Regions from separate parts of the Paenibacillus sp. MABNR03 genome, predicted to be linked through region 1. Evidence: predicted binding sites of a transcription regulator. Region 1 holds the regulator's gene; each other region holds the start of a gene.
The links. The regulator LexA, encoded in region 1, represses DNA repair genes until DNA is damaged. The targets are predictions, from matches to a motif close to CGAACATATGTTCG.
Positions count from the first base shown of each region.

Region 2: the regulator LexA is predicted to act here: its motif matches at 2,591-2,604, upstream of addB (helicase-exonuclease AddAB subunit AddB).
Region 3: the regulator LexA is predicted to act here: its motif matches at 2,737-2,750, upstream of AAIH57_RS02870 (DNA polymerase IV).

Region 1 is NZ_JBCIYR010000001.1:1,992,122-1,996,552, reverse strand. Features, by position in the region: gene glnA (type I glutamate--ammonia ligase) at 1-603, shown strand, start outside; gene AAIH57_RS08390 (aldehyde dehydrogenase) at 835-2,130, shown strand; gene lexA (transcriptional repressor LexA) at 2,233-2,859, opposite strand; gene AAIH57_RS08380 (LysM peptidoglycan-binding domain-containing protein) at 3,155-3,532, shown strand; gene AAIH57_RS08375 (DUF896 domain-containing protein) at 3,629-3,838, shown strand; gene AAIH57_RS08370 (hypothetical protein) at 3,968-4,431, shown strand, end outside.
Region 2 is NZ_JBCIYR010000003.1:431,359-435,789, reverse strand. Features, by position in the region: gene addB (helicase-exonuclease AddAB subunit AddB) at 1-2,525, opposite strand, end outside; gene AAIH57_RS17120 (class I SAM-dependent rRNA methyltransferase) at 2,707-4,086, opposite strand.
Region 3 is NZ_JBCIYR010000001.1:656,582-661,012, forward strand. Features, by position in the region: gene AAIH57_RS02855 (hypothetical protein) at 1-621, shown strand, start outside; gene AAIH57_RS02860 (DUF1572 family protein) at 749-1,282, opposite strand; gene AAIH57_RS02865 (MBL fold metallo-hydrolase) at 1,440-2,417, shown strand; gene AAIH57_RS02870 (DNA polymerase IV) at 2,797-4,014, shown strand; gene AAIH57_RS02875 (YolD-like family protein) at 4,011-4,376, shown strand; gene AAIH57_RS02880 (hypothetical protein) at 4,357-4,431, shown strand, end outside.

The sequences.
Region 1 (4,431 bases):
CACTGTAACCAATCCTTGTTCCAAGGCAAAGTGAACGCATTCGTTGACGAGTCGGACGAGCTGGGTCTGAGCAAAACTGCACGTCACTTCATGGCTGGAACTCTGAAGCATGCGCGTGCGTTTGCAGCAATTACTAACCCAACTGTGAACTCATACAAACGTCTTGTACCAGGTTATGAAGCCCCTTGTTATGTAGCATGGTCCGCCAGTAACCGTAGCCCAATGATCCGTATTCCAGCTTCCCGTGGTCTGAGTACACGTGTTGAGGTTCGTAACCCGGATCCGGCTGCGAACCCTTACTTGGCTTTGGCCGTTCTATTGAAAGCTGGTCTGGATGGAATCAAACGTGAGCTTTCCTTGCCAGCACCAATTGACCGTAACATTTACATCATGTCAGAAGAAGAGCGTGTGGAAGAAGGAATTCCAAGCTTGCCTGCTGACCTGAAAGAAGCTTTGAACGAATTGATCCGCAGTGAAGTAATCTGTGATGCTCTTGGCGATCACGCCCTGGCTCACTTCTACGAGCTGAAAGAAATTGAGTGGGATATGTATCGTACACAAGTCCACCAATGGGAACGCGATCAATACATTACTTTGTACTAATACCGGAAGCCCTTGGCGCATTAGCGCTGAGGGCTTTTTTATGTGAATAGTAGGAAATTAAAGAGGAGGAGGGTCAGTCCGGAAGCGATGTCTTATCGGAATGAAAGAGACAATACATAGGAACTGGAGAAAATATACATATTTTATATGTTGATATTTTCATATTAGTAAGATATAATTCAATTATATTTTGGGCAATTTAATTTTAAAATATTAATTGGAGATGTTGTTATGGAACAAGCGAAGCAGCTCGTAGCAAGCCAGCGAGCTTTCTTTTATACAGCCCAAACCAAAAATATTGATTATCGTATTCGTGCTCTTCAACAATTAAGACAGGGAATTCAGAAATACGAGCAACGGATATTGGACGCCCTGCGTGCGGATCTGAATAAATCTGAAGCTGAGGCGTATAGCTCTGAGATTCGCATCGTTTTAGGTGAATTGGATTTTGCATTAGATCATCTAAAAGATTGGGCGGCGCCAAAAGCTGTGCCCACAAGTTCTCTCATTCCTGATGGCGTGAGCACTATTTACTCCGAACCTTATGGGGTAGCTCTTATTATTGCACCATGGAACTATCCGTTCCAACTAGCCTTTGGTCCTTTAATCGGTGCGATAGCTGCGGGTAACTGTGCCATTATCAAACCATCTGAATTAACCCCGTCTGTATCACGACTTACTCATGATTTGGTCGAAGAGATCTTCCCTATGGAGTATGTAGCGGTCATGGAAGGTGAAGTTGAGACAAGCACAGCCTTGTTGAATGAGAAGTTTGATTACATCTTTTTTACAGGCAGCACGGGTGTTGGCCGCATTGTAATGAAGGCAGCAGCTGAACATCTCACTCCGGTCACCCTTGAATTGGGGGGTAAGAGCCCGGTAATCGTTCATAAAGATGCTGATTTGCAGCTAGCTGCTCAGCGGATTGTTCGGGGCAAGTTTCTAAATGCGGGTCAGACCTGTGTCGCTCCGGATTACTTGCTTGTACATCAAGATGTACACGACAAACTGCTTGAACTGATTGCGACAGAGATCAAAGACAAATTTGGTGAAGATGTGATACGAAATACTGATTTTCCTCACATCGTCAATGCTCGTAACTTTGATCGTTTATCGGTTTTCCTTAATGGTGAGAATGCTCTAATCGGTGGTCGCTCTGATCGGGATCAGCTGCTGATTGAACCAACAGTGCTTGGAAATGTGGATTGGAATTCGCCTGTTATGCAAGAAGAGATCTTCGGTCCTATTCTACCTGTGATGATATACAATGATCTTAACCCTCTACTGGATGAGATTGTGCGACGTCCAAAGCCGCTGGCGCTATATCTCTTCACAGAGGATGAGGAACTCCAGAATCAGATTCTGGAACAAGTCTCCTTCGGGGGAGGATGCATTAATGATACGTTATCACATATGACTTCACATTTTTTGCCGTTTGGTGGTGTTGGAGACAGTGGTATGGGGGCATACCATGGTCAGAAGAGCTTTGATGTGTTCTCTCATCACAAAAGCATCCTAAAACGTTGAAAAGTGGAATTAAAATTAGGTGAAACAAAAAAAGAGGTTGTCCTGGCGAACAGGACAGCCTCTTTGAAAATTTCATTTCATCTTGATTCGCTGCAGAGAATGCTAGTGAATATCGCGGAAAAGGCCAATGACTTTACCTAAAATGCTTACGTGTTTCAGGCGAAGTGGCTCAAATGTGGCATTCTCAGGCTGAAGGCGAATGTGATCTTTTTCTTTGTAAAATGTTTTGACCGTCGCTTCGTCATCTTCAGTCATCGCAACGACAATATCACCGTTATCTGCTGTTTGCTGCTGGCGCACGATAACATAGTCACCATTGACGATCCCTGCTTCAATCATACTGTCTCCAACGACAGAGAGCATAAATACCTTCTGTTCACCGACATAATGAGTGGGAAGGGGGAAATAATCTTCAATGTTTTCTGTTGCAGTAATAGGGACCCCTGCTGTGACTTTACCTACAACAGGAATACGGGCAACACTATGTGCAAACTGATGGGAGTGCTCGGATTCCTCTTGACTTAATAGTTCGATGGCTCTTGGTTTGGTAGGGTCACGTCTAATTAGACCTTTCTTCTCCAAGCGATCCAGGTGTCCGTGGACCGTTGAGCTGGAAGCCAGTCCAACAGCTTCTCCAATTTCTCGTACGGAAGGAGGATATCCCTTCAACCGGACTTCATTGCGTATAAACTCCAGAATAGCCTGCTGCCTGCTGGATATCTTCGACATACCGTATCAACCCCATTTTAGTAACGTTTGGGAAAATTATAACATAGAACCTCCGTTCGTACAAACATAAGTTCTAAATAAAATGCGATAAAATCAACGATTATGAATGGGAGTATAGCGTTTGTTACCAAACCGTTACGAAAAGTGAGAATTGGACTGTTATTTATAATCAAGTTACAGAAATTAGGTGATGAAAATAAAGCGAACAATTGTTCTAAAAATCTGTTGTACAAAACAAGTGTTCGTGTTATATTGATTTCAACAGATAGGAACAAACGTTTGGAGGACGATTGATATGAGATATTCTACTTATCAAAGTATTTATGAACCGGTGAATTCGGAAGCGGTCAAGTCTAACATAGGTCATGTTAAGAGATTGTTTGCAGATGCCAAGATTCCAACATGGATGTTGAAATTGATTATGGTATCGTTAATCATATTTGTTGGTTGCAGTACCGTTTTGACTGTATTTGCAGGGGATGAGGGTGACGTTCTTCCCGGAGGGAAAATAGCGGTGTCTCAGGGAGAGACGCTATGGAGCATTTCTTTGGAACATAAACCGGAAAATATGGATACACGTGTATATATAGAAGCAATGAAGAAAGTAAATCAACTTGAATCGACTTCAATTCAAGCAGGGCAAGTGTTGATTTTGCCTCAGTTTACACCCTAATTTCATGATTCATACGACCGTGTAAGTAGTAGCCTTGACAAGCTGCCTCGATCATGTCAAAGTTAGTATGACTTTGTATTTTTGGAGGGGACAAGCTTGGATATAGATAGCCTGGTAGCACGTATTAATGAATTGGCTCGTAAACAAAAGTCCACTGGACTGACGGAGGAAGAACTTGCTGAACGGGCCAAACTTAGAGAAATTTACTTGAGCAACATCCGCAGCAACTTCAGACAGCAACTGGATTCTATTGAAATTGTAGATGATGAAAACGATCAAGGCCGCCAAGGCAAACTCAAACACTAAAAGAAACCTAATGATATCTTGATGATATTTAGGTTTCTTCCTGTTATTTTGAGAATGCAAATTTATAGGGGGAATGTTGGTTTACGTTTTTTGTAAGCCGATACAAAGAAGACATAAAGGGGGATTCTCATGGCTCGTTCGTTCGAGAGAACGGTTCGGAAAAATTCAAAGCAGTTGAATCAGCAGCGCAAAAAAAATGGTCAACCGATTTCGGGTTCGCCCGGTGAAGACATTTTTAAAGGACGCAGTCTCCTGTTTCCTATTTTCCTGATCGGACTTGCGTTATTGTATCTGTTTATGAGCACATTTCTTGTTAAAGCTCCGATGACAACATGGGACTGGGTTACCATGCTGTTGTATGTATTTTTGGCTGTGATCTTTATGCTCCGCCGTCCTTACATTAAAATCGGGAGCAACCGAATTATAACAACCAAAGGGAATCGTGAACGCTCCATCGGAGTAGATGACATCGTTAAGTTCCGATTCGAGCAGGGAACGGTAGTTATCGAGCATAACAGCCGTGGCAAAAGATGGGTGTTCACTAAACTATTGAACCGTTATGATACAGATGCAATTTCGGAACGACTTCTGAA
Region 2 (4,431 bases), on a different contig from region 1:
CGTATAGCCAATTGACTTAGTGCAGCATGGAACAACTGCCCAATATCCGGTGCCTGAAGTCGATATAATTGCCGTTCTTTTAATCGCAATCCATGGGAGGCAAAATGGGAGAATGGACACGCCACAAATCGTTCCATCCGCGAAACACTCGTCCGCACCTCTGTACCATATAATCGGCGACTCGTCGAAGTACGCAACGGCAGTGCCCGATTACGATAAAAAATCGATCCCAACAATCGTTCCAACTGGGGTCTTCGGGCCTCATCGGACAGATGCCAGTTGTAGACAGACCACCAGAGTTCAGGAATCTCCTCACCACGGCGCCATCTACGCAATTGTCCAATCAGAACAGACAGACTCTGCTCCGGATGAATGACATAAGGCCAGTGAGTCTCTTCTGAATCCGTTACCGGTGGCTGGGCAAGCAATGGTGATTCATTCAAACCAAACATTTTGCGTACATGCCTTACAATCTCCGATGGCAGCAGTGTTTTCCCCTCATCGTCAGCCACAGGATAACTTAGCCACAATTGCCTGCTGGCCGCAGTCAGGGCGGTATATATCAGAAAACGCTCGTCCAGCATTCGTCTTGTTGTTCCCGGTCCAAGACCCAAGCCCCGTTCGGTCAGCAGCTCCCGTTCCTGCTCGGTTAATACCCCATCCTCCTGCGGTACAGCCGGCAGTTCACCATCCACGGCACCCAGAATAAATACATATTTGATATCCTGCAGCCGCGTCCGATCCATGGAACCGACCAGCACCTGATCCAGCGCCGGCGGAACGAGTCCGAGCTTCAGTTCGGTTAAACCCGTCTCCATCAGACCAGCGAACAAATCGATATCCAGTCGTTCGGCTCCCATCATGTCCACCATCTGGTCCAGCAGATCCAGGACTGCTCCCCACATCTGACGATGTTCCCGCGAACGTTCTGGATCCCCCTGCGCTGTCGCTTCAGCAGACATCACTTCCAGCTTCCATGGAATCTCTGCATCTTCCAGCAATCCATACAAGGCAGCACACTGTTCTCTGGCAGTCTTGGCCTTGTTCATCCGTTTTTCAAAAACACCCATCGGATCCGTAATGACCGTTCGGCATTTTTCCATCAACGACAGCATTTGTTCACGACCTCGGCTTCGACCTTCCTGGCCATTGTCTTCCAGGGACAGGCTCGGAACATATTTCCATGGTTTTCCATCCGTCCAGCGGTATCCGTGGATCCCACAGGCAAGAATATAGTTTTCGAGCTGGTCCATATCTTCACGGGTAATGGAGCCATCACGAGGAAGCAGCAAATCTGTTTTAACACAGCGAAATACATCTTCATAACGCCAGCGACGACGAACAATATCAATTGCGGAACGAATGAATTCGGCGAGCGGATGATGAAGCTCACTTCTTCTGCGATCCAGGAAAACTGGCACGTCATAGTCTCTGAACAATGGTTCAGCGATATCGGCATAGGCATCCAGCTGACGAACGAGCACCGCCATGTCACGGTAACGCACACCTTCATCCTGAGCTAATCTGCGCATTTCCCGCAGTGCTCCTTCCATCTCTGCCCTGCGATTTTCAGCTGCATACATTTTGATGCCAGCATCACGGCCATCGCTTCTCCAACGAATTCGGCGGTCGAATCCAGATTCCAGATGGGCAAGACCCGGACTTTCCTCATATCTTGGTAAAACATCTGGATCAAGCACTGACGTCTCGCTCCCAACGCCCAGATCATCCGCCATACCTTTGAGCCGTGCGTAAGCACTCGCGGTTGGATGGAAGAGATCCAGTTCACTGGGCAGTGCCCCATGATCATACGGTCGATCCAGGGTCAGTGTAATGGTTACGGAAGAAGCCTGAAGCATCAACCGTCCAATCACACTCATTTCCTGCGGGGTAAATCCCTGAAAACCATCGATCCATATCTGAGCATCCTGAAGAAGCGCACTTTCTGACAAACGATCATTCAATTCTGTCAGCGTGTCTTCATCATCGATGTAGAGTTCCGATAGTTCCTGTTCATAGTCACGATATATAAGAAGCAGATCATGTAACTTATCCCCCAAAATTGGTGCCGAAGAAGATGAACTCCATGTAGAAAGCCCTTCTTCCAATGAACCGGGATCAAGTTCATATCGCTTGAATTCGCTATATAAATCATTCAAATGCCCGATAAATCCCAACTGGTTGCCAGAGGCACCAAAAAGCTTCAACTCTTCCTTGCGCCGCTGAAGCACTTTATAGAGCAGCATCTTTTTCCCCTCGGCTCCGATTGGAATACGAGCAGAACCACCCGCTTCCTGCATAACACGATAGGCCAATCGGCGAAAACCCAGCACTTCGGCACGCATGGTGCCTTTGATCGCACCCGAAGAAACCAGGGCCTGCTCAGAACGAAACGAACTCTGCTCCGGAACCAGCCAAATGAGAGGTTTACCTTGGGGTTCCTGTTGAAGCTGAGACGTAATTTCCCGGGTAATCAGCGTCGTCTTCCCGCTGCCTGCCCGGCCAATAATAAAGCGTACGGACATGTTTAATCCTCCAAACCGTCACGAACAAGATTTTAATTCTCAGTATAACATATCTGACCTGGTTCGGAACATACGTTTGCCACAATCCGGTAAAGCCAAGATGATCTCCTGTAACAGGAAAAAGCCCACAGCTTATAACCGTGGACTTGTTTCGTGATGGAATCTAATAAACCAAGAGGGATCAGTTTGTTTTGCTGCGCACTTCAAAAATGGCAAATTTCAAGTAATGGCCCTCATCAACACCCAAAATTTGCGGGTGATCCTTACCTGCAGCTTTCCATTCGATCAAACGCAGCACTTTGCCTGCATCTTCGGCTGCATCCGCAATTGTTTCCAGGAAGAGATCAGGGCGCATATGGTACGAACAGCTTGCCGTTACCAAATATCCACCCTCATTAACAAGCTTCATGCCATGCAGGTTAATATCCTTATAACCACGGCATGCTCCTTTAACTGCGGATTTCGTTTTGGCAAAGGCAGGTGGGTCAAGGATGACCACATCGAACGTTTTACCGCCGCCGGCTGCAAGCGCTTTGGAGGTATCCACTTTCTGTTCAGCTGCCCGTGCGCGTACGGAGCGATCGTCTATACCTTTGACCTGTTCACGTAAGTATTGGAATGCATCAGCGACCACAAACTCTACCCGATCTGTGAAGCCGTTTAATTCTACATTGGTGCGGGCACTTTCAATAGCATGCTCTGAAATATCAAGGCATGTCACTTTTTTGGCCCCATATTTACAAGCGTTCAATGTGAAGCTGCCTGTGTGTGAAAAACATTCCAGTACTGTTGCGCCGTCCCAATACGGGAAGGTCACCACTTTACCACTTTTATTCACGGGTAACAGCTGCTCACTTCCATCTTGTTCCACGTGCTGCATGGTGATTCCGCTTTTGTAACCCCAGCCCTTCATGAGAGGTTCAATCGCTGCCCGATTCTCACGCTGGTCGAAGAAATAACCCGTTTTCTGACCTTCTACGATATCGACTTTAATGAGCAATCCATTTTCGGTTACCGTCACATGACGTGGACAGTCCCCATACAGCGGTCCTTTCGTCTGCTCCAAACCTTCCAACTCACGAATAGGCACGTCGCTGCGCTCATAGATCCCCTCCGGCTGCATCACTTCGATCAGAGCCTGTACGATGGCTTCACGGCAGCGGTCCATTCCTAGCGTAAGCAGCTGCACAACGAGGATACTGCCAAAACGATCAACGATCAGACCCGGCAGAAAATCAGCTTCGCCATAAACCAGACGATAGGCCTCGCCATCCCGGATAAAGCGTTCCCGGTGACGCAAGCAGTCACTGAAACGGGCAGCGAAAAAAGCCGTGTCCATTTGTTCAAACTCCAACGGTTGATAGGAGACGACTCTCACTGTAATTTGTGATGCCGGGTTGTAGTACCCTGTTGCCAGATAGCGGCCCTGATGATTCAGTACATTGACCAGATCTCCCGGTTCCGGGTTCCCGTCAACCGAGGCAATCTCGTTGTTATATATCCATGGATGTGCATGTTCAAGCCGCTTTTTGCGACTGCGTTCCAGTGTAACCGATGGCAAGGTAAATCCACTTCCTTTGTTGTTAGTTAGTTAAAAAGATAGGTTTAGTGCAAAGGGAGACGCTACGGGGACGGATTGGTCTTCCGATCGCTGTTATCCCCAGATTTTTCTGATTCCCTTTTCACTAAGGGAAAATCCGGGGATAAACGCGAACGCTTCGCTTCTTCAGATCCAATTCCGTCCCCTCAGCTCCGTTTGCACGAATCACCGTTTCTTTTGAATTTGTGAGGTAGGTATGACCCAAATGCAAAGTCATGCTACCATTACGGGGACGGATTGGTCCTCCGATCGCTGTTATCCCCAGATTTTTTGATTCCTTTTCACAAAGGGAAAATCCGGGGATAA
Region 3 (4,431 bases), 1.3 Mb from region 1:
CATATTGAGGAGATGCTCAGGCACTATGAGCAAAACGGGCATTTAAACATGCAGGCTTCCCTATTGGGAAAACAGTCTGCTGTCTATAAAGTACAGGAATACTGTCTCAAGGTGTATACCAAGCGTGGGAAAGTCGGTGGAGAACTCGAATGCGAGGCGATGATGTCATTGCAAAACAACCGGCATGTTCCCGAACTGTATGCTTACTCTACAGGGAATTTTGTTTTGACCGAATGGATTGATGGTTTCAATTTGAGACAGTATCGGGAGATCCATGGTCATATTCCGCAAAATTTAATCTACGATATGTTTTCATCCGAACTCCAGCAAATTCAGTCAGGTTATCGGGATTGGGATGTCATTCGTTATGAGAATTTGTTATGGACCAAGGGGGGAGAAGTCAAACGGACTGATTTTTGGCTATGCGAACCGGCAGGCTTGATGCAGAACGATGTACAACAGGCAATTATCCGTAAAATAGACAGAGTGTACAGCGGCGATCGAAGTGAAGTGCAGAAGCTGGAGCACTATTTTTACCGCCACGGACTTACGTTTTCAGAGGTGAAGCAGGCACTGGAGCACTTCCGCTCCCAAGGGTCGAGTCTTGTGGTGTCACAATGAACGCCAAGCCAAACCCCAACGAATATGGTCCTCGTTAAGGTTTGGTAGGCAACTACTCCGTTTTTATTTGTCGCTTCTCTATTCCTTAAGATCCCTCTGTAAGGCGAGAGGATATGCTAATGCCACATTAATGATATAACCCCGTTAAATGCTCATCGGTTGGTTGCAAAATCTTCGATAAAAGTACAATCTGACCAGTGTGATAGCCGTAATGTGCAGCCACTTTAATTAAAATGGCGCGGACGATTTTATGTTCTTTAGCATCCTGGACTTCGTCTTCACTGCGATTCATACGATTCCAATCCGCCAGCTCATAGGGGATGGTCACTTCACGGGACAAGTCGTTCTCACCGAGACCTGATAAAATGCTCTTCGATTCTGAACGCACGTATTGAAGCTTGGCAATCAATTGATCGCGGGTGAGTCCCCCCGTCATTTCAAACTCAAGCGAACGTTCCCGGATGAGTGGTTTTGCTCCAATCCCTGTAACAAGATTCTGATATTCATTGCCAGCAAGATGCAAGCAATAATTCCCCGCACTGTTCATCCCAGGCTGGAGCTTCGTCCAGATCTGTTCATCACTCAGCCTGTTCAGACTTGTTTTAATGCGATCCAGCTGTTTGTCCATATCTTCCATAACGTCCTGGATGAGTTCAACCATGATACTCAGTCCTCCAATCATAATGGTTTGTTGATAAATGGGATTAGACAACGGAAGGCGAATTGATTATAAACGAACAATCCATTAATATAAGTCTATTATTAAACGATTATGATAAATATCATACCGAAACCATTACTAAGATAGAAGGGATTAGATGAAAAAATACGAAAATCAGATTCCAACATCCATGGGTATGAATTTGAAGGCAATGCTGAGCATGCTCCGGGATTCTCTTAAGGGTAGTCAGGAACGAAGACCCGTGAGTAATATCCCAATGGTGAAAAGTGAGTTCGCCCAAACGTTAAACCCTGCCGATGATCCGCAGGTGACATGGTTTGGCCATTCGGCCTTTTTGCTGGAGCTGGAAGGATACAGACTGCTTTTTGATCCGATGTTGGGTCACCGTCCTTCACCGGTGTCATGGGCAGGCACCAAACGATATACTACCGACCTGCCGATCGAACCGGAGGATCTTCCTGCCATTGATGCAATCATCTTATCTCATGACCATTACGATCATCTGGATTACTCTTCCATTCGAAAATTAAAGGACAAAACCGAACGGTTTATCGTGCCGATTGGTGTGCGTCGACGCTTGATTCAGATGGGTGTATCTGCGGACAAGATTACCGAGCATGGCTGGTGGGATGAACTTCGCTTCAAGGGCCTGACACTGGCTTGCACGCCTGCTAGACATTTCTCGGGGAGAGGGTTATTTGATCGTAATTCCACCTTATGGTGCTCATGGGTCATTGCCGGACAAAAGACTAGGGTTTTCTTTAGTGGGGACAGCGGGTATGGTCCACATTTCAAGGAAATTGGTGAAAAATACGGACCATTCCACTTAACCTTGATGGAATGCGGACAATATGACGAACGATGGGCCAATATTCATATGATGCCGGAAGAAACGGTACAAGCCCATCTGGATGTAAGAGGACAACTGCTTATTCCCATCCATTGGGGAGCATTCACCCTTGCCTATCATGCATGGAACGATCCGGTTGAGCGGATTAGCCAGGCTGCGCGCAGCTCTAATGTCGATATCGCAACACCGAAAATTGGAGAACAAGTGCGGATACATACCGGAGAGTACCCAACAGAACCATGGTGGAGATCTGGCAAGCGATAATCATACAGCGTTCAACTCAGCAATGAGTGGACGCTTTTCATTTATAATAGCATTGAGATTGCACTATAAGCATGGTCATTCATTATCCCAAGTAAATTCGGTTTCGATTTATTGAGTGTAGAGACAATTGAATGATGTATTTGCAAATAGACAAGTGAATTAATGATTGCTAATGTACTGACCTTGAGGGTTACCGCCTCAGGGTTTTTCTTTTGTCATAAGTCATCGTTTTCTGTATGTTGAGTATGACCTTATCTCGGATGAATATAAATATTTACCTCTTGCATAAAGAACGTGTGTTCGGTTTATAATATATATACAAACATACGTTCTTAAATATACAGGAGTGATTTCAGTGTTGCCTAAGCAGCGAACCATTATGCTCATCGATATGCAGTCGTTTTATGCTTCAGTCGAAAAGGCAAAAATGCCTCAATACAAAAATAGACCACTAGCCGTCGCAGGCGATCCAGCAAGACGTTCTGGCATTATTCTTGCCGCTTGTCCATTGGCCAAAGCTAAAGGTGTATCTACCGCTGAACCACTCTGGCAGTCTCTTCAGAAGTGCCCTGAATTGATCATTGTCAAACCTCACATGCAGGAATACATCGAAGTATCCACTCAAATCATGTCCATTATTGAGGAGTTCACCGATCTGGTTGAACCGTACAGTATAGACGAATTATTCGCTGATTTTACAGGGTCTATGCATCTATTCGGTAATGATCCAATCGATTTGGCGAAGCAAATTCAAGACAAAATCTATAATGAAACAGGCGTTTACGCAAGAGCAGGCATTGGTGAAAACAAAATCATCAGTAAATTGTGCTGCGATATGATCGCTAAAAAAGCGGAGGGTGGCATTTTCCACTTAAAGAAAGAGGAGTTACACCTCCACATTGGAGATAAGCCCATCCGAGATATGTGGGGGATTGGCTCAAGAATGGAGAAACATCTGTGGAAGATGGGTATCCGAACCATTAGAGATCTGGCAAATACGCCTCTTTCCAAATTAAGAAGTAAATGGGGCGTTAATGGAGAGGTCATCTGGAGAGTCGCAAATGGACTAGACAACTCGCCGGTAACCGTCAACACGCACAGTACACAAAAGGATATCGGAAACGGAATGACCCTGCCTAGAGATTACACAGAGGCTTGGGAGATCGAAGTGGTTATCCTCGATATCTGTACAGAAGTGTGCAGAAGAGCCCGTAAAAAGGGACTGATGGGTAGTGTTGTATCCGTAAGTGTGTCTGGAGCGGATTTCGACCACCCAACTGGTTTTCACAGGCAGGTTAAACTGTCTGATCCTACTAACATAACCGTTGATGTGTGCAAGATAGCGAAACGCATCTTCCATCAACACTGGGATGGGCAACCTGTGCGACGTGTGGGCGTGTCCCTTTCTCAATTATCCAGCGCGGATACATATCAACTATCTTTTTTTGATGATCAGGAGCAGAAACGGGCCATTGATCAGGTGATGGACGACATTAAGGATCGATTTGGCGACATTGCCATTTTACGAGCGAGCTCCATTACGGCTGCTGGTCAAGCGATCGATAGAGCATCTAAAATTGGAGGGCATTACAAATGAGCAAAAAACTTGAGGCCAATGGATTATGGGAATCGAGCCGCATGATGCTTCCACAACATAAAGAACGAATTATACAGCATCGTACTCAAATTCATTATCAAGCGAAACCACTGATTCATGAAGATGAGTGGGAGATGATTGCTCAAAATGTAGATATGTCGCTTAACTATACGTTGCAAGCAACCATTGAAGTGTTTAATGAGTCGGGCAATCGGTATATACACGGGATCGTCACTTCAGTCAGTACCTTTGGAAAGAAAATCAAAATTGAAATGGAGCATGGATTTGAATGGGTCGATTTTGATCAATTGGTCACTGTTAAGCTTGAAGAAGGAGGCGTGTATGGTGAGACAGACTTCTGAAGAACTTGCACTTGTGAAGAGGCTGGTAGAGCTCCCCTATCTTTTAGGTGCTCTG